DNA from 4 places in the Pseudoalteromonas sp. NEC-BIFX-2020_015 genome. Region 2 is predicted to be linked to each of the others. Evidence: predicted binding sites of a transcription regulator. Region 2 holds the regulator's gene; each other region holds the start of a gene.

Evidence for each region. Region 2 encodes LexA, which represses DNA repair genes until DNA is damaged. Its sites were predicted from a motif close to TACTGTATNNNNATACAGTA; they were not measured.
Region 1: ruvC (crossover junction endodeoxyribonuclease RuvC) is a predicted target of LexA. The motif match lies at 3,147-3,166, and genes of this name have one in related genera.
Region 3: uvrD (DNA helicase II) is a predicted target of LexA. The motif match lies at 3,506-3,525, and genes of this name have one in related genera.
Region 4: HH219_RS08110 (YebG family protein) is a predicted target of LexA. The motif match lies at 3,252-3,271, and genes of this name have one in related genera.

Annotation. Positions count from the first base shown of each region.
Region 1 covers NZ_JABCJL010000048.1:5,715-10,647, forward strand. The annotation lists gene ruvB (Holliday junction branch migration DNA helicase RuvB) at 939-1,946, opposite strand; gene ruvA (Holliday junction branch migration protein RuvA) at 1,954-2,571, opposite strand; gene ruvC (crossover junction endodeoxyribonuclease RuvC) at 2,574-3,098, opposite strand; gene HH219_RS21085 (FtsX-like permease family protein) at 3,232-4,933, opposite strand, start outside.
Region 2 covers NZ_JABCJL010000029.1:42,684-47,616, reverse strand. The annotation lists gene ctaD (cytochrome c oxidase subunit I) at 1-712, opposite strand, end outside; gene coxB (cytochrome c oxidase subunit II) at 712-1,854, opposite strand; gene lexA (transcriptional repressor LexA) at 2,273-2,890, opposite strand; gene HH219_RS18085 (PaaI family thioesterase) at 3,069-3,530, shown strand; gene HH219_RS18080 (hypothetical protein) at 3,508-3,888, opposite strand; gene HH219_RS18075 (hypothetical protein) at 4,097-4,807, shown strand.
Region 3 covers NZ_JABCJL010000051.1:1,517-6,449, forward strand. The annotation lists gene nudE (ADP compounds hydrolase NudE) at 1-471, opposite strand, end outside; gene yrfG (GMP/IMP nucleotidase) at 533-1,183, shown strand; gene HH219_RS21260 (dUTP diphosphatase) at 1,180-1,803, opposite strand; gene HH219_RS21265 (peroxiredoxin-like family protein) at 1,927-2,556, shown strand; gene HH219_RS21270 (YacL family protein) at 2,587-2,955, opposite strand; gene HH219_RS21275 (hypothetical protein) at 3,061-3,279, opposite strand; gene uvrD (DNA helicase II) at 3,590-4,933, shown strand, end outside.
Region 4 covers NZ_JABCJL010000008.1:105,164-110,096, forward strand. The annotation lists gene HH219_RS08100 (HDOD domain-containing protein) at 1-702, opposite strand, end outside; gene putP (sodium/proline symporter PutP) at 1,334-2,812, shown strand; gene HH219_RS08110 (YebG family protein) at 2,882-3,202, opposite strand; gene HH219_RS08115 (ComEA family DNA-binding protein) at 3,465-3,761, shown strand; gene HH219_RS08120 (hypothetical protein) at 3,775-4,092, opposite strand; gene dsbB (disulfide bond formation protein DsbB) at 4,089-4,601, opposite strand.

The sequences.
Region 1 (4,933 bases), on a different contig from region 2:
ATTTAATTCATACACTTAAAAAATAAACAACACTAGTATCGACCATTTTTCATGCAAAAACAAAAATCAATCATTAGTTTTATTAATCTGAAAATTAAATTTTTCTAGTTTGAACAAAAATAATAAAGTCGCTATTATTCTCCCATACCGAGCTAGCGCTGCAATGAATATTTCATTACACCCAGTTCTTTGCAATATGATTCTGATTTTTCGTATTGCTCAGTTTAAAGTCATTTTGATAAAACTTGATGAATTTAAACTACTCCCTGGATTACTTCCTTCAACTTGTTGTTTGCCCGCATTTTTTGCGGGCTTTTTTTTGCCCGCAATAAAATTACTCTTAATACCTAATCATTCTAGGGCGTGTTGACCTTTCGTGATTGATTTTGCAGCAGTCTGTTTGGTATTTAGGCAAGGCAGCGCCTATGCAGTGTGGTTGTTCCCCATAAATAGGCGATAACGCAGTATAAATGCCAAACATGCGCTGCCCAAAGGGTTCTTCCTAGGGGCGATTGACTCTTTGTTACCTACACGGATGTAGGTAAGGGGCGTGAGCAGGACGCGGAAGCTTTGCTCGGTTTTTACTTAGCCCGCTAGGTTAAAAACCTCGCGCCGCGATTAAATCGCCCCTAGATTGAACAAATTTCAATCCATAAAGGTAAACACGCCCTAGTAACTAAATTTTAATGCACTGAATATAAGTACTTGTTTGAATTATATGGATATTAAAGTATTCCACAGCAAATATTAGCACTTCTCAGAGGGTATACAATATAGCTGGCAAACTTAACTGTAAGTGAACTTATTATTAGGAATTAAACAAATACTATGCCTGCTTCAAATCAGAGCACAGTATTTATTACTTTATATAAGATGGGATTACGGGTAGGAATATGGTGTATCTTCAGGCATGCTCAAGATACGAAGGCTGACCAAGATTACTCTTTTTTAGGCTGTAAGCCAAAATGGTGATATGCATTATCTGACACAATGCGCCCTCTTGGGGTTCGTTGTATAAAACCTTGTTGAATTAAGTAAGGCTCTATTACATCTTCAATGGTTTCTCTTTCTTCGCCAATGGCTGCGGCTAAATTATCCAGACCAACTGGCCCGCCCATAAACTTCTCAATAATCGCGAGTAAATATTTACGGTCCATATAATCAAAGCCGCTTTTATCTACGTCAATCATATTAAGCGCAAGCTCTGCAACCTCGGCATTAACTGTACCGTCTGATTTAACTTGCGTGTAATCACGCACTCGGCGTAACAGACGATTAGCAATTCGCGGAGTACCCCGTGAACGTTTAGCGATTTCGATTGCACCATCATCGCACATTTCTAAATTTAAATAATGCGCAGAGCGCCCCACAATCGTCGACAAGTCAGCCACTGAATAAAACTCTAAACGCTGTACTATACCAAAACGATCTCTCAGCGGTGATGTTAACGATCCCGCACGAGTTGTAGCGCCTATCAAAGTAAATGCAGGTAAATCAAGCTTTATTGAGCGAGCAGCTGGGCCTTCACCTATCATTAAATCTAACTGGTAATCTTCCATCGCTGGATAGAGGATCTCTTCAACTTGTGGACTGAGGCGATGAATTTCGTCAATAAACAGAACATCACCATCTTCAAGGTTTGTAAGCAATGCCGCTAAATCGCCAGCTTTTTCAAGCACAGGCCCTGAGGTTGTTTTAATACTTACACCTAGCTCGTTGGCAACAATATTGGCTAATGTTGTTTTACCTAACCCCGGCGGGCCAAATATTAATAAATGATCAAGGGCTTCATCTCGGCTTCGTGCAGCTTCAATAAAAATTTCCATTTGCTGCTTAACATGTGGCTGACCTGTGTAGTCGGCTAAAAGTTTTGGTCTAATTGCACGATCAACAACATCTTCATTACTTTGTTCGGTGGCATCTATTAAGCGATCCGCTTCAATCATGGTTTACTCACAACATTGATTTAAGAGACTCTTTGATCAGAACCTCTGTAGACATATCTGGCTTGCTAATCGCTTTAACCGTTTTTTGTGCTTGCGCCAACTTATAGCCCAATGAAACGAGTGCAGAAATTGCATCATCAGCCGCATTATTCGCAATTAAAGCATCTGATGCGGGCTGTATTACTGCATTATCACTAAATGGCGTGAATAAGTCATTACCCCAATCTTTTAAGCGGTCTTTCATTTCAAGTACAAGGCGTTCTGCGGTTTTTTTGCCAACACCCGGTAATTTCACTAAGCTAGTTGCGTCTTCATTGTTCACACAGGTTACAAATTGCTTAGCCGACATTCCTGATAAAATAGCTAAGCCTAATTTTGGTCCAACCCCATTTGCTTTAAGTAATTCACGAAATAAAGCGCGTTCAGTTTTGTTATTAAAACCAAATAATAGCTGCGCATCTTCTCTCACCACAAAATGAGTGTAAACAATTGCCGTTTCACCAATATTGGGTAAATCATAAAAACACGTCATTGGCATGTTTACCTCGTAACCTACTCCAGAGACTTCAAGTAAGATCTCAGGTGGTTGCTTCTCTACCAATATACCGTTTAATCGACCTATCATTATTATTTCCTTAGCCTTCCTCTAACGGTTTTACTGGCACTGCCCGCTAGCTTTATTAAGTTTTGATTAGAATGTGCATGACAAATAGCAATTGCCAGTGCATCCGCTGCATCGGCTTGCGGCGTACCTGGCAGCTTTAAAATATTTTTTACCATCTGTTGTACTTGTGATTTATCTGCACCACCATGGCCAACAACAGCTTGTTTAATTTGCCTTGCTGAATATTCAAATACGGGTAATTCAGCCACAGCAGCTCCGACAATAGCCGCTCCTCGGGCCTGCCCTAGTTTAAGTGCTGAATCAGGGTTATGCGCCATAAATACTTTTTCAATCGCAAACTGTTCTGGCGAAAATTGCGCTATTAATTGGCTAATACCTTGAAAGATCATTTTTAAGCGAATAGGAAATTCGTGATCCGCCAGTTTTATACATCCACTGCCTAAATAGGTAAATTTTGCACCTTGATGAGCAATGACCCCATAGCCCGTCAACCGCGAACCTGGATCAATCCCTAAAATAATAGCCAAGCTCTTGCCCAATAAATATAACTTACTAATAAAGTAATAATGCCAGAGCACTGTATAAATTACCAGTGTATTGTGAATGCAAAAACCCGCAATTGCGGGTTTTTGTGTTAATACTATAAAATGAGTCGCAATATTAACCGAGCGAGCGCAGTAAACCTTGGGTATTTTTACGCATTGTTCGAGCAATCATAAAGTAGCCTAAAACAGCCACAAATGTGCCCCCCACTAAAGGACCGATGATCCAAATATGCGGGTGTAATTTACCGGCTAAATCAAACATTTCTCGTTGCACAATAAATAACGCGACATCACTCACTAGAGCCGCAACAAAGCCAGCCGCACTGCCGAGTAATAAAAACTCGTATAATGTCGCATTTTTTATTAATCGGCCTTTTGCACCTAGGGTGCGTAAAATCACTATTTCTTGCATTCGCTCCCCTAAGCTTGCTTGCACTTGCGAAATTAAAACTAGCGCCCCACAAAGCACCACAATGGCAAGTACAAAGCCAATTGCCAATGATACTTGCGAAATAGTCGATTGAATTTGTTTAACAAAACTATCAACATCAATAGCATTAACCGTTGGGTAAGTACGTAACAATTCACTAAAGTCACGTTTTTGATCCGTCTCTATACGAACTGAAGAAATATATGTAGCAGGAAAATCAGCCAATACATCCGGACTCAAAATGATAAAAAAGTTTGGCTTTAAGGTGGCCCAATTTACTTTACGAACACTCGTTATTTTTGCATCAAACGATTGTGCGCCAATTAAAAACGTTAATGTATCACCGAGTTTTACGTCTAAGCGCGCCAGCATTGATTCTTCAATTGATGCTTCACCCGTCGCATTTTCAGAAAACCACTCGCCATCGATGATCTCATTTTGCGCTGGTGATTGTGTTAACCAGGTTAAATTAAGCTCTCGCCCGATGCCAGAGCGCGCTTCTTCATCTTTTTTCTCATTATCTTGCAATGATACTTCACGCGCTACAAGTTCACCATTTACCGCATTAACACGCCCGCGAATAGTTGGGTAAAACTCTGACACTTGAATTTTCTTTTGCGCTAAATAGTCAGTTATTACGGGTAATTCAGACTCCGTAATATTAACTAAAAATGCATTAGGTGCGTCATTCGGTAATTGTGACTGCCAATCAGCAATCATGTCGTTTTTAAGTACCACCAAAAATAAAAGTAATTTAATCGCTAATGCAAAGCTAATAAGTTGCACTGAATTTGCATTTGCGCGCTTTTGAATTGATGCAATCGCCAACGACCAACTATTGCCTGGGCGTAAACCTAATTTGCGTCCGCCCCCAAAGATGATCCGTGAGACCAAAAACAACAAACCAATAAGCACCAATGTTGAAACAAACAAAATTGCAGTAATTTTTAAGTTATTACTAAATAACCACATTAATAAAAACACAGTCATTGCAGACATGGCTAAATGTACTTTACTAACAAGTAATCTATCCCCTAAATTACGACGCAACACTCGCAGCGGCGGTATATCAAATAAGTCTAACAACGGCTTAATTGAGAACATCACAGCACAAATCACGCCTGTACTAATTGCCGTTATCCAAGGTTTAATACCCGCAGCAGGTAATGTATTATTCATAGATTTAGCTAAATAGTTCGCTGCAATATCTTGTAAACCAAAGCCTATGAGCAAGCCAATAAGCACAGATAAAGCGCACACCATTGATAAATGCAATAAGTAAATTTTGCGGATCATGTCGCGGCTACCGCCAAGGGTCTTCATCATCGCGACGGGATCGTATTGACGCTCACAATAACGCTTAGCAGAAACTGCAATAGCCACAGCA
Region 2 (4,933 bases):
TCGCAAAGTATTTATCCGTCAGGACCATAGTCACGGCACCTGCCAATACAGGCATTACAGCAATAAGTAAAAATGCCGTTATTAGCCAAGTCCATACAAATAACGGTAGCTTCATCCAAGTCATACCTGGAGCTCGCATATTAACAATGGTCACAATGACATTGATTGCTCCCATGATTGAGCTAATTCCCATGATATGCACAGCAAACACAAAAAACGCGGTGTTATCGTTACTGTATGTAGTAGAAAGTGGTGCATAAAATGTCCAACCAAATGCAGGGCCACCACCAGGCATAAATAATGAGGCTAATAGAATTAAAAACGCGAATGGTAAAATCCAAAAACTCCAATTATTCATTCGAGGTAACGCCATATCTGGCGCACCGATCATCAAGGGCACCATCCAGTTTGCCAGCCCTGTGAAAGCAGGCATAACAGCACCAAATACCATGATCAAGCCATGTACTGTAGTCATTTGATTAAAGAAGTGAGGATCAACTAATTGTAGTCCCGGCTGAAACAACTCAGCGCGTATAACCATCGCCATCGCGCCACCAATTAAAAACATGGTCAACGAGAAAATTAAATATAAGCTGCCAATGTCTTTATGGTTAGTTGTGTACAACCAACGCTTAAACCCTTTTGCAGGGTGATGATGTCCGCCGTCATGATGCCCAGCTTCATTATGTTGTTGCTCTGTTACGCTACTCATTATTTAGCCTCCGAAGTTGCATCAATCGCGGCTTGTATTTGACTCGGTTGAATCATATCCCCAGTATCATTACCCCATGCATTACGTTTATAGGTAACGACAGCTGCCAATTGCTTAATTGATAACTGCTTAACAAATGCTTGCATCGCAGTACCTGGGCGACCATTAATCACCACATCAATATGATCATTAATATCCCCCAACACCACAGGATTACCTTTGAGCGCAGGAAATACACCTGGTAAACCCATTCCTGTTGGTTGATGGCATGCAGCGCAACTAGCCATATACACTTGCTCTCCCAACACCATTAACTCCTCTTTAGGGAGGGTTTGGTCAAGCAGGGCTGCATCTGCTGCTGCTGCCGTTTTTTTGGCTTGCTTCGCTTGTTGCAACCAATCGGTAAACGCTTGCTCAGACTTAGCCTCAACAACAACAGGCATAAAACCATGATCTTTACCACATAGCTCAGCACACTGACCTCGATAAATTCCCTCTTCATTAATTTTGGTCCACGTTTCATTGATAAAGCCAGGGTTTGCATCTTTTTTAACAGCAAAATCAGGTACCCACCAAGAGTGGATAACATCGTCTGAAGTCATCAAAAAACGTACTTTTTTATTAATTGGTAATACCAATGGCTTATCAACTTCAAGTAGATAGGTGTTTGTTTTATCTGCTTGGTTGGAAATTTGATCTTGAGGGGTTGATAGAATAGAGTAAAAAGCAACGTCTTCACCCATGTATTCATAATGCCACTTCCACTGCGACCCCGTAATTTTAATGGTCAAATCAGCTTTGCTGGCATCTTCCATCGAAATTAGAGTTTTAGTAGCGGGTACCGCCATAGCGATTAAGATTACAAATGGTATTGCCGTCCAGAGGATTTCTACTTTTGTACTTTCATGGAATTGGGCAGGTTTTGCCCCTTTTGATTTTCGGTGATGGATTAGTGCCCAAAACATAACCGCGAACACAATTACACCAATCACACAACATATAATAAATATTGTCATGTGCAGTTGATAAACATCATTACTTATATCTGTTACGCCCTTTCGCATATTAAATTGGCTATTTGCCAATACTTGCTGCGGTAGAACAAACAATATAAGCCACAAGGTAGAGCTCAGTTTACCCATGTGACGACTCCTTTGAATGCTATTGCAAAAATGCAAAGCGAAAAGGCGGCACTGCTATTAAATCGCGCCAATTCGTTTATTGTTATTTTAACTGAAAGTTAACAATTTATTTATGCCACAGGCATAAACACACTCATTAAAGAGCAATTGTTAATACAGTGTATTAACCAATTAGTTAAAAAATGAACAATTAGCAAGTTTTAATGGCAATTAAATTTTATTTTACTGCAAAAATAACAACTAAAAATCAGCGCGTTATTTTCCAAAGGAAGGTAATATTAAATAGCTAAAAGCAGTGGATAAGTAGGGGTAATAAGGCTTTGAATGGTACTTACAAGTGTGGGTTCTAATATATTAGGGGTTAAAAAATGTAAAGCATCAAACTTCATCTATTTGATGCCACTCTATGAAAAAGTTATTACATCCAATCGGCGTTACGAATAACACCAACAGCCAAACCTTCTATATTGAAAGATTCATGCTCTAGATCAACTTCAATTGCGCAGAAGTCATCATTTTCAGCATGTAAGAAAACTTTTTTCCCAGCTTTTTCAATACGCTTAACGGTTACATCATCATCAACACGTGCCACCACTACTTGGCCATTTTCAGCCACTTGAGTACGATGTACAGCTAATAAATCACCATCCATAATGCCAATATCTTTCATACTCATGCCCTGTACACGCAGTAAAAAGTCAGCAGCTGGCTTAAATAACAGCGGATCAACTTGGCAATGGCTTTCAACATGTTGCTCAGCCAATATTGGTTCACCCGCGGCCACCCTACCAATAAGCGGTAAACCTAGTTGCTCTGGCTCATCTTCTTCAACCAGTTGAATACCTCGGCTTGCACCAGGTTTCATTTTAATCACACCTTTTTTAGCAAGTGCTTTTAAATGCTCTTCTGCCGCATTTGCACTTTTAAAACCTAGCGTCTGCGCAATTTCTGCACGCGTTGGTGGCATGCCTGTATCTTTGATAAAAGCTTTAATAAGTTCGAGAATTTGAGCTTGGCGATTCGTTAATGGGCGCATACAACTGGGTTTCCATACAGTACATTTAACTGTGAGTATATACAGTTATATGAAAATCGCAAATTTAAATTGGCTTAAATAAAACCATAAATATTGATTGAATTTATTAGTATGAAGTTACCGATATGAATGTTAAAAAGTATAAAGTAAATTTAAACCCATTGGAGAATATGAACATATGAGTATTTGGTATCAACCTATCACCCTTGAACAATGCAAAAGTCTTGATAACGGTATAAGTGGACAAGGCACATTAATGAAAACCATGGGCATTGAGATTAGTGAAATTGGTGACGATTACCTCGTTGCAACTATGCCAGCCATCCCTGAGCATCATAACCCAATGGGAATAGTGCACGGTGGTGCTAATGTTGTTTTAGCTGAAACCGTCGCCAGTTATGCCGCTAATTTTGTGGTCGATTTCACAAACTTTTACTGCGTTGGACAAGAGATCAATGCGAACCATTTGAAAGCATCACGTAATGGCACGTTAACAGCAATAGCTAAGCCACTGCATTTGGGTAAGCGGACATCAGTATGGGAAGTAAAAATAACCAACAGCCGAGGTGAATTATGCTGCGTATCGAGGATGACCGCAGCAGTTGTTGAGCGTAAAATTAGCTCTGAACAGGATAAATAGTAATTTCAACACCGGCACCTATTGCAGATATGCGTAACAAGGTATCAACCTGTAATGCTTGATTAAAGCACTTTGGCGAGGTACCTGATTCAAAGCCAAGATCAAAAGTACGCTTTGAGCACGATAACCATTGTTTTAATGCTGCACGCGAACACGACTCTATTAACTCGCATAAGTGATTAATCGCCTTATCAGGAGAGGTTACTTCTCCTTTAGATTCAATGCGTGCAAGCTGTCGGTACTCATCTTTATCATAATGTAAAACCACAGCACTCTTTTTTAAGTCTGCAACTAACAGGCTAATATCTTGTTTGGATTCAAGCTCAAGATCTACATTTAAAAATTGAATTTCCGACATTATTTCTCTTTTATCTCACATTAAAAACAATGCAAACTTTAACCTATTTTTGCTTTTATACCAAATAATCTATCCCCAAGTCACCTCAAGATACATAATTCAACGTTTTATCTAAGCTAAAATCTACATGCGACAATTTGCCACATTGGCAAACCGAGTATAGCTTATAAAATACCGCGCTGAAAAATAATAACAAACAGGTAGTAATATGAATAAACGCATTTTTAAACACGCTCGTAAATTTCACAAATGGCTCGGGTATTTACTAGCAATTCAAATTTTAGCCTGGTTGTTAGGTGGTTTAGTAATGAGCGCAATCCCTCTTGAAAAAGTGCACGGTAAGCATCTTGCAGCACGCTCAATTAATAACCCATTTAATCAAGCCGATTACCCTACCTCACTTGATAATATTGTCTTGCAAGTTCCACAGCCAACTCAAATAACTTATAGTCATTTTTTAACCACCCCAATAATTACAGTGAATAACAGCGAAGGTGAGCATAGCTTTAATGGCCTTACTGGGCGTCCATTTTTACCACCGAGTAAAACCCAAATTATTGCAAATGCCCACGCTCATTTATTAATAGAAGCAAAAGTTAATAATGCTGTAATACTAACAACAGGCCCTCGTGAGGTGGGTTATAAACAAAATATTTGGCAAGTAACTTTTGATGACACCTTTAGCACAACGTTATATCTATCAGCAGATAATGGAAACGTTATTACTGTACGCAGTACTATTTGGCGTATTTTTGACTTTTTTTGGATGCTACATATTATGGATTACGACGAACGAGAAGACTTTAATAATCCATTACTGATCAGTTTTTCTGCCTGTAGCGTGTTATTTTGTATCACTGGATTTATTTTACTACTACAAAACTTCAGGTTGCCTCGACGTAAACAAACTCGCACATAAAATTCTCTTAATGGTGATGGCGATAACCACACGCCATCGCCGACTAAATTGCATATAAAAATAGCAATGTAAACTTTCTGATCTATAAAAATATACATTAGTTTAATTATTAAGTACTTAAGCTCG
Region 3 (4,933 bases), on a different contig from region 2:
ATCGGTTAATGGCCACTTAACAACCACTAATGGTTCTGGTTCATCACCTATAAGTGTTTGTGGATAAAGCTGCTGAGCAAATAAAATATGCATTGTCGCATTAAAGTAGCTCGGTGCCATTGATACTACTTTTAATGGTTGGAGTTGCTCAGCACCAAAGCCAACCTCTTCTTTAAGTTCTCGGTTTGCTGCTTGCTCTGGTGTTTCACCAGGGTCGATTAACCCTTTGGGAAAACCTAGTTGATAATCATTGGTGCCAGCACAGTACTCACGAACTAGCAGCAGTTCATTGTCTATATTTAGTGGCACTATCATTACCGCCCCCCGGCCACCGCCACGGATCCGCTCATATTGGCGCTGCTCGCCATTTGAAAATTTTAATTCTAAGGATTCAACCGTAAATAAACGGCTTTTAGCGACGACTTCGTCACTGAGAATTTCAGGTGGTGTTGGGTGCTTTTTCTGTGTCATCGGCATTAATTTGCTATCATGGCAGTTAGTTTAATCATAAACCCTATAAGTGGAAATTCCTATGCTAAATTGGTCAAAAATCGATACTGTATTACTCGATATGGATGGCACACTCCTTGATTTACATTTCGATAATCACTTTTGGCTAAACGTTATTCCTGAGCAGCATGCTATTGTGCGCAATATTGGTTTGGATGAAGCAAAAGCTGATATTGCAAAACGTTATCAAGCAGTTCATGGGCAAATTCAATGGTACTGTTTAGATTACTGGGAGCAGCAGCTTAATCTGCCAATTATGGAGCTTAAACGCCAAACACAGCACCTTATTAAAGTACGTGAAGATGTGCCTGCTTTTTTAACTGCACTGCGCCAAGCTGGTAAAGAGCTTATTTTATTGACCAACGCGCACCCTGAAAGTGTTATTTTAAAGTTCGAAAAAACAGCCATTGATAATTATTTGGATGGTGTGGTGTCTACTCATCAATACGGTGTAAGTAAGGAGCATCAAAGTTTGTGGCAACAAGTACATGCAGATTTAGGGTTTGATAAACAACGAACGCTATTTATTGACGACAGTTTAAGTGTGTTAAAAGCCGCGAAAGAGTTTGGTATTGGTCATTTATTGGCGGTTGCAAACCCTGATAGCAAGCAACCACACAATGAAATTAGTGACTATTTAAATATTACTGATTTTAGCCACGTCCACCCTTAACTCTTAGGGTAACGCGCCTCCAAGCCTTGGTATACAAGCTTTGCAAAATCAGCATGCTCAGTATCAAGGCTTTTAACTACTTCAACTAAATGCTCGTTATCTTCTTGTCCATGCCATTCTTTAATATAGCTACCGTCTTTGTAGCCATGATCTTGACGGAAAAAGTTAAGCGTATTTTTACCTACATAACCACGGTATAAATCATCAATATCCATACCTATTTGCACCATGCAACCTGCGAATGCAGCAGCGTTAAAGGTTTTATCTGCAACAGCTGACGCCGCTAGAATTTCTAATGTTTGTTTGAAGTCATCAGCTTGCTGCGGTGCACTTAACTGTTGTTCAAGTTGCTTAGCTAAATCTAAGTAACTAGTTTTACCATCAATGCGTAGCGATAAACCAAAATGAAAAATATCAACAAGCTCTAAAATAACTTGTTCGGTATCTGGAGTTTGCTTTTTCCACCATTTCCAACCGTAATGATCAAGCATTTCAGCGCATTCAACCCAAATAGCACGATTCCACTCAAACCCTTGGCTAAACCATTGGTCATGTACTTTAGTATTCATGGCATTTTGCATTTCTAGCATCACTACTAGTTTACTTAAATTGGCAGACATTTCGATCCCAGTTACTCTATTTAATTACTGCTAATAATACAGATAAATTAAGTTTGATGAAATTGTTTATCTTGCTAGTCTGTCATCTAAGCCGCACGTTTCAAAAATTACCAAGGGAATTACATGCTAAAACCTATTTTATTTGCTTGCTCTATGCTTATAACAGCATCGGTATCAGCTGCAACCGCAACGAATATTGCCTCAGCAGCTGAAAAAGTCAGCCCACTGATGCCTGGACTGACTATACCTGCAACAACATTAAAGAATAAAGATGGTCACAATGTTGATCTTACTGAGCGTTTTGCAGAAAAAACAACGGTGTTAATAGTGTATCGAGGTGGCTGGTGCCCGTATTGCTCAAAGCAACTTGCGAGTATACAAAAAATAGAAGCTGAACTAGCTGAATTAGGTGCACAAATTATTGCAATCTCACCAGACAGCCCTGAAAAGCTCGCTGAGAGTAAAATTGACTCCCCTAATTATCAGTTACTTTCTGACGATAGCCTTACCTTAAGCCAAGCGCTTGGCCTTGCATTTTATTTAGATGATAAAACAGCGACTATTTACCGTAATAAACTAGGGGTGAATTTTGTGTCCCTTGATGGTAAAGCTAAAGTTGCACTGCCTGTGCCTGCGGTATTTGTGGTAGATAAAAAAGGGCTCGTGCATTTTCAATACGCTAACCCTAACTATAAAGTACGTCTGACCGAAAATTTATTACTTGCTGCTGTTAAATCAGTGTCTGAGCAGTAATATAGCCAAATAGCAGAGCCTATGCTCTGCTTACCTTCCTGTAGTAAATTCTTGCCATGAATTAATCAAATCAATAAAGTCTTCAAACCCACAACCACTGCTTAAACCATTTTCTTCAAGCATTAGCTCATCGTCTTGATATGCGATTAAATCTTCAGAATCTTGGTGTAATGCGTGCGCTTCAAAAATAGCTTCGTCTTTATTTAAGATCAAATCAATTTCTTGCCCTTTTAAAGTCAATGGCTCAAAGCTACTTGCAACTGATGCTATTAATGCTTGTACCATGGCTATTTTTTCTTTACCAATTTCTTCGTTAAGCCAACGGCCTATTACTGCATGTTCGCTGCTAATTTTAATGCGCAGGCCACTGATTGGATCGCGTATAAATTGATATTCCATATATATCACTTATGAACCTATAATTATGCAATTATACCCAAATTGTAAAAGCACAACACCAAAAACAATAATAGCGCCAAAGGGCGCTATTATTAACTTCTAACGTCATGATCTATAGCGAGCGGCATCAATTATCGACCATAAGTAAATAATAGGTACTAGTACAAAACCGATTAATACATAAACAAGCGCATAACTTATAATGATGGCTAGTGCAAAAAAGATAGCCGACAAAATACGTCCTTGCACCAACTGCCCTAAACCTGGGAAAAAGATATTACAAATTGCCGCAATTACATTACCGCCAGAACCTTGATCTGCCATGTTAACCTCAATTATTAATTTAATTTCTTATTAGATACTTACACACATCATGCCAATTATTAAAACCGATTAAAATCAAAAACTTAAAATAACATAGCATCATTTCTTTTTACCAAAATCGTTATTTTCACTAAATATAAGTCAAATTTACTACGGCAACATTATCATACGCATGATAGCTTAGCTAAAAAACTCACTAAATAGAATAAAGAACATTTTTTAAATTAACTGTTTATAAAAACAGTATTTTATTTAGCCTAACAAAAACACCTGTTATACTGCTTTCAATATTGATTGAAAAGGCGTGATGATGGACGTTTCAGAATTACTCGATGGCTTAAATGACAAACAACGGGATGCCGTAGCTGCTCCACTACAAAATATGTTGGTGCTCGCTGGTGCTGGCTCTGGTAAAACTCGAGTACTGGTTCATCGTATCGCGTGGTTAATGCAAGTTGAGCAAGCTTCGGCTTACAGTATTTTTGCGGTAACCTTTACTAATAAAGCAGCTAAAGAAATGCGCTCTCGCGTTGAAGAAGCCCTTCAAGCTCCTGTTGGTGGAATGTGGATTGGTACTTTCCATGGCTTATCACACCGTATTTTACGCGCCCATCATCGCGAAGCTAATTTGCCAGAGGCATTTCAGATTTTAGACTCTGACGACCAGCTGCGCATGATCAAGCGCTTATTAAAAGCCATGAATATTGATGATAAAAAATGGCCTGCTAAACAGTTTGGTTGGTATATCAGTGCCAAAAAAGACGAAGGCCTGCGCCCTAAAGATATTCAAGCTTATGACATCAACGAACAAATGATGTTAAAAGTGTATACCGCTTATCAGGAAGCATGTGACCGTGCCGGTTTAGTCGATTTTGCAGAAATTTTACTACGCAGTTTTGAAGTTATAAAAAATAACCCCACCTTGCTTCGTCATTACCAGCAACGCTTTGCCCACATGTTAGTTGACGAGTTTCAAGATACTAATACTATTCAATATGCATGGCTTAAATTGCTGGCAGGCGACACTAATAGTATTATGATTGTTGGCGATGATGACCAAAGTATTTACGGCTGGCGTGGTGCTAAAATTGAAAACATTAAACGTTTTTTAACCGACTTTAAGGCCGAAACTATTCGCCTAGAACAAAATTATCGTTCTACTGCCACCATTCTAAAAGCGTCTAATGCACTCATTCAAAATAACTCAGATCGTATGGGAAAAAGCCTCTGGACTGATGGTAATGATGGTGAGCCAATCTCAGTTTATGCTGCCTTTAACGAATTAGATGAAGCACGCTTTGTTAGTAGTAAATTACGCAGCTGGTTGAACGCGGGGAACGCCCTGCAAGATGCCGCTATTTTGTACCGTAGTAATGCACAATCACGCGTTCTCGAAGAAGCTATGCTCCAAGAAGGTTTAAAATACCGCATTTATGGCGGTATGCGCTTCTTTGAACGTCAAGAAATTAAAGATGCACTCGCATATTTACGCTTAGTAGGTAATCGCCAAGACGATGCCGCTTTTGAGCGAGTAATTAACACCCCAGCCCGTGGTATAGGTGATAAAACCCTGAGCCATATACGCGACTGTGCCCGTAGCGAATCATTACCATTGTGGTACGCCGCTAAAGCGATTGTTGAGCAACAACATTTA
Region 4 (4,933 bases), on a different contig from region 2:
AGATAAGTTTACATCTCTTTCAAAAACTTCAGTAATTTTCTTTAAGTTTAAGTCAACAGTCGACGTTTCATAGAGTAATTCAGCAAGTGCCATTTCTGATGGAGGCAGTGTTTTACTTTGTACCATTTCAGGTTTAGAAAAGAAAAACCCTTGAAAGTATGTAAACCCTAGTTCAAGTGCTAATTGATACTTTTCGTATGTTTCGACTTTCTCAGCCAATAATTTAATTTGTGGGAATGGCTTAATTGCTTCAATAACTTCATGGATAGTATCAAGTTCACAGGTCAAAAAATCGATTTTGATGATATCAATAAAAGGGTAAAAATGACGCCATACAGGCTGGTGAATATAATCATCAAGCGCTAGGGTATAGCCTTTTTCTTTTAAGTCTTTGACTAAAGAAAGTAAACGTTTCCCTGGTTGAATTGTCTCTAATATTTCGACCACAATTTGTTCTTTGCCTAATAGAGTAGGGTAGCCTTTTTGCAGTGTGTCGAGTGTAAAGTTTATAAAAGCAGGTTTGTTATCGGTTAAATCTTCTAAACCAAAGTTAAACTGGCTGCCCTCAATTAGTCGCGAGGTCGCTTCATCGCCATCGATGTTGGGAAATACATTATCAACGCCATCACGAAATAGTAACTCGTAACCTACAAGTTTTTTTTCACGGTCTAGAATTGGTTGGCGCGCAGCATAAAAATACATAAACAACAGATCCACATCAGTTAAACGATTACATCAGCAATATAAGGTAAAACATAGCAAATAGCATTAACTATATTTTCAAAATTAAACCTATAGTATTGGTGTGTACCAGTGTAAATACCCAAACCACCTCAAGATGCGAGCTTCAGTTGGAATTAAAAGCGATTTAGGCAAGACATTGATTGCAAGTAATAGTGGTTCTATTGTTAAAATCAATAACGCAGTATAAATCGCTTTTAAACCAACCCCTTGGGCGTTTCACAGGCACTTACTCTCATCGTTGTTACTTCTTAAAATGGATTGCCATTGTTGCAAAGTAACGCCTTGATATTAAGCGCCTGTGAAACGCTGAATTCTGCATCTTGAGGTGGCTTGGGTATAGATCTTATCCTAGGGTAAATAGTCATTAATTTCCATTGATATACACTAAATTTACTGCTTTTCACAAAAAATCAGAATGTTCTCATATGGTTGCTAGATTAGTCGTACTAATTGGAGTTATTTACCCTTAGCATGATATAGTCAAGCACTAGGTTGGTTTTTACACCAATAATGTCTTATTTATAGCATTGATTTGCGAGTCATTATTAGGATTAAATGCCTGATTTAAACTTCTTTATCGGAGGCGAATTTGGAAACTGGAATGATTATTTCTTTGGCAGCATACTTTATTGTAATGCTCGGCATTGGTTTGTATGCATATAAACAGTCAACCAGCGATGTGTCGGGTTACATGCTTGGTGGTCGTAGTTTATCACCAGGTGTAGCTGCATTATCTGCAGGTGCATCAGATATGAGTGGCTGGATCTTGATGGGGCTACCTGGCGCTATGTTTGTTACTGGGTTTAGCAGTACATGGATTGCGTTAGGCTTAATTATCGGCGCATGGTTAAACTACTTTTTGGTCGCACCGCGATTACGTGTTTATACTGAAAAAGCGAATGACTCTATTACTATCCCAGATTACTTTTCAAATCGTTTTAACGACAACAGTAACTTACTGCGAGTAGTGTCTGCGGTTGTGATTATTGTTTTCTTTACTTTATATACCTCATCAGGTGTAGTGGCTGGTGGTAAATTATTTGAAAGTTCATTTGGTTTAAGTTATGAAATGGGACTTTATATTACAACAGGTGTTGTAGTTTTATATACTTTATTCGGTGGTTTTTTAGCGGTAAGCCTGACTGATTTTGTACAAGGTTGTATTATGTTCATTGCTTTAATTTTAGTACCTACGGTGACTTATACATTACTAGAACAGCCTTTAACATCAACACTTAACAGTATTAACCCGCAAATGCTGCAATGGATTGGGGCAGGTTCTTTGGTGAGTATTATATCAGCAATGGCATGGGGGTTAGGCTATTTTGGCCAGCCGCATATTATTGTTAGATTTATGTCTGTTCGAAGCGTCAAAGATATGCCTACCGCACGTCGTATAGGTATGAGCTGGATGATAGTTGCAGCGCTAGGTGCGGTAGCTACGGGTTTATGTGGAGCTGCATATGCCTATGAAAATGGCATCGTTGTTGATGATCCAGAAACAATATTTCTTGTTTTATCTGAATTACTTTTCCACCCACTTATTGCAGGCTTTTTATTAGCCGCTATATTAGCGGCAATTATGAGTACAATATCTTCGCAACTATTAGTGAGCTCAAGCTCGTTAACAGAAGATTTTTATAAGACATTTATTCGTCGAGATGCCACAGATAAAGAGCTTGTATTAGTAGGGCGAATTAGTGTTGCTTTAGTTGCTATTTGTGCCATTTACTTAGCGTATGATAGAGATAGTTCTATTTTAGACTTAGTAAGCAACGCATGGGCTGGTTTTGGCGCTGCATTTGGTCCACTGGTTCTATTTAGTTTATATTGGAAAAGAATGAACTTTGAGGGCGCATTAGCTGGTATGGTCGTCGGTGCTGTAACCGTGTTAGTGTGGTTTTATGCGCCGATAGAGGTTAATGGTGAACATATCAGTAAGTTAATTTACGGTATTGTTCCTGGGTTTATTTTATCAAGTATTGCAATTGTTGCTGTAAGCTTAACAGCAGCAGCGCCGAGTGAAAAAATTACGCTATTGTTTGATGATGTCGAGAAATCGCTTTAATCATAATGTGTAATTAAGAATAAAAAAGGAGCTAATTAGCTCCTTTTTTATTTGTATTTTAGCTAAACGTTAACTGGCTGCTTTTTCTTCTGTGTTTTTCAGATCAGTAACGCTACTTGCTTCTTTTTTAGATTTTGCAGATGAAGCCTTAATTGGTACTTCTTTTGCGCCTTTCAAAACATTCATGAAATCATCTTTGCTTTTTGCAATCTCAAGTGCGAGCGATTCAATTTGTTGCTCGCTTAAAGGCACATCGACCTTTTCTAGCATCGCCTCAAGTGATTCAGCGATATCGAGCATCTTGTCATACGCGTCAGCTTCTTTTTTAGTAGTAAACGTCATACGCTCGACTCCGTTTCTTTCTACAACATATTTAACAACAACAGCCATGATTTCTCCTGCCAACTTGCTTGGTGAATGATAATTCACCTTGATTGATTACTGTTTTTATGTACAGTAAATGTTTGTCCGGCTATTTGCAAGTGAACATTTTTATTTTTTTATTATCGGTACGGTTGACAAGATGGACGCTATTTACTTTATTTAAAAGGTCACACTTTTTCAGTATGGCTTTAATTAAAATCAGTCAAAAAGTGAGATCGCTTTATCAACTATTAACTAAGTCCACGAATGGACATCATGGAGGAGAAACATGAAGTTTTTAACTTTAATAGTCGTATTATTTGGTTTTGCAGTCGCCTTGCCAAGTTATGCGGTCGATAATAAGCCTGCTACAGCTAAAATTGCTCAAAAAGCTGAGGTTATTAATATTAATCAAGCAAACGTTGACCAATTGGTTCAATTACCAGGTATTGGTAAATCAAAAGCGCAGGCTATTATTGATTACCGTACTAAGCAGGGTAAATTTAAATCACTAGGTGAGCTTACTCAGGTTAAAGGTATTGGTGACAAAATCGTTGCAAAATTAGAAGGAAAAGTAACGCTTTAATTACAAAGGCGAGCTATTGCTCGCCTTGTTTCTCTTTATTATATAGTTTAATAGCCTCGGCTAAAAAAGGTTTTGAAAATTGTATTTCGACGGGCGTTGTCAATATTGGATAACTTATACCTGTGACAATTAATGCAAGTATCATCAGCCAGCCATCAATATAAACGAGTGAGAAAAACAATGGAATTAATAGAGTTAGCTTAGCGATACGTAGACTGATTTTTTGCATTGGGCTTAGCATGCTAAGTGCTATTGCGATTATATCTTGTCGCTGTCGCACTTTTAGATGCTTAAGTTGAGGTAACTGGCTTGATAAAAAAGCAGGCATCATAGACTCTTCTTAATGATTAAACGAGCGAAAACAACAGTTATTAATACAATACTGAATGCTGCAAATATCACTTCCATCCAAGCAGGCATACTCATTCCTAAAAATTCCCAATCAATATTACCGCAATCACCGGTTGCAGCAAAAAAATTTGGTATCCATTCGTGTAAAGGCAGCGGGAAATTCGGCTCAAATTCACAACTAAAAGCAAATGGATCAGTCGTTGTTTGCATATCAATGTGCTCACGTGCGATCAGGTAGCCCCAAATACTGGCTGTTGCCCACGTCACAATACCTAAAAACCGAAAGATAAAATGGCTTGGTTTAATGGCGCCAATTAATCCGGCAACTAATAATCCCAGCATTGCAGTACGTTGATATATACACATAATGCAAGGCTCTAAGCCCATTTTATATTGAAAAAACAACGCAACAATTTCAAAGATAAATGCAGTCACTGCCAATAATATCCATGGAGTACGTTGCTGTGCTAAATTAGCTAACCAATTCATAAAACTTCCAATTAAAAACGCTGTAGTTAGATTATGACGTAGACGCTAAACCACACGCAAGGGTAAACATCACTTGTAGCTATAAAAAGTTATATACCCAAACCACCTCAAGATGCAGACTTCAGTGTTTCACAGGTGTTTAATATCAAGGCGTTACTTTGCAAGAATGGCAGTCCCTTTTAAGAAGTAACAACGATGAGAGTAAGCGCCTGTGAAACGCCCAACGGGTTGGTTTAAAAGCGATTTATACTACGTTATTGATTTTAATAAGGGAACAACCATTATTTGCAATCAATGCCTTGTTTAAATCGCTTTTAATTCCAACTGAAACT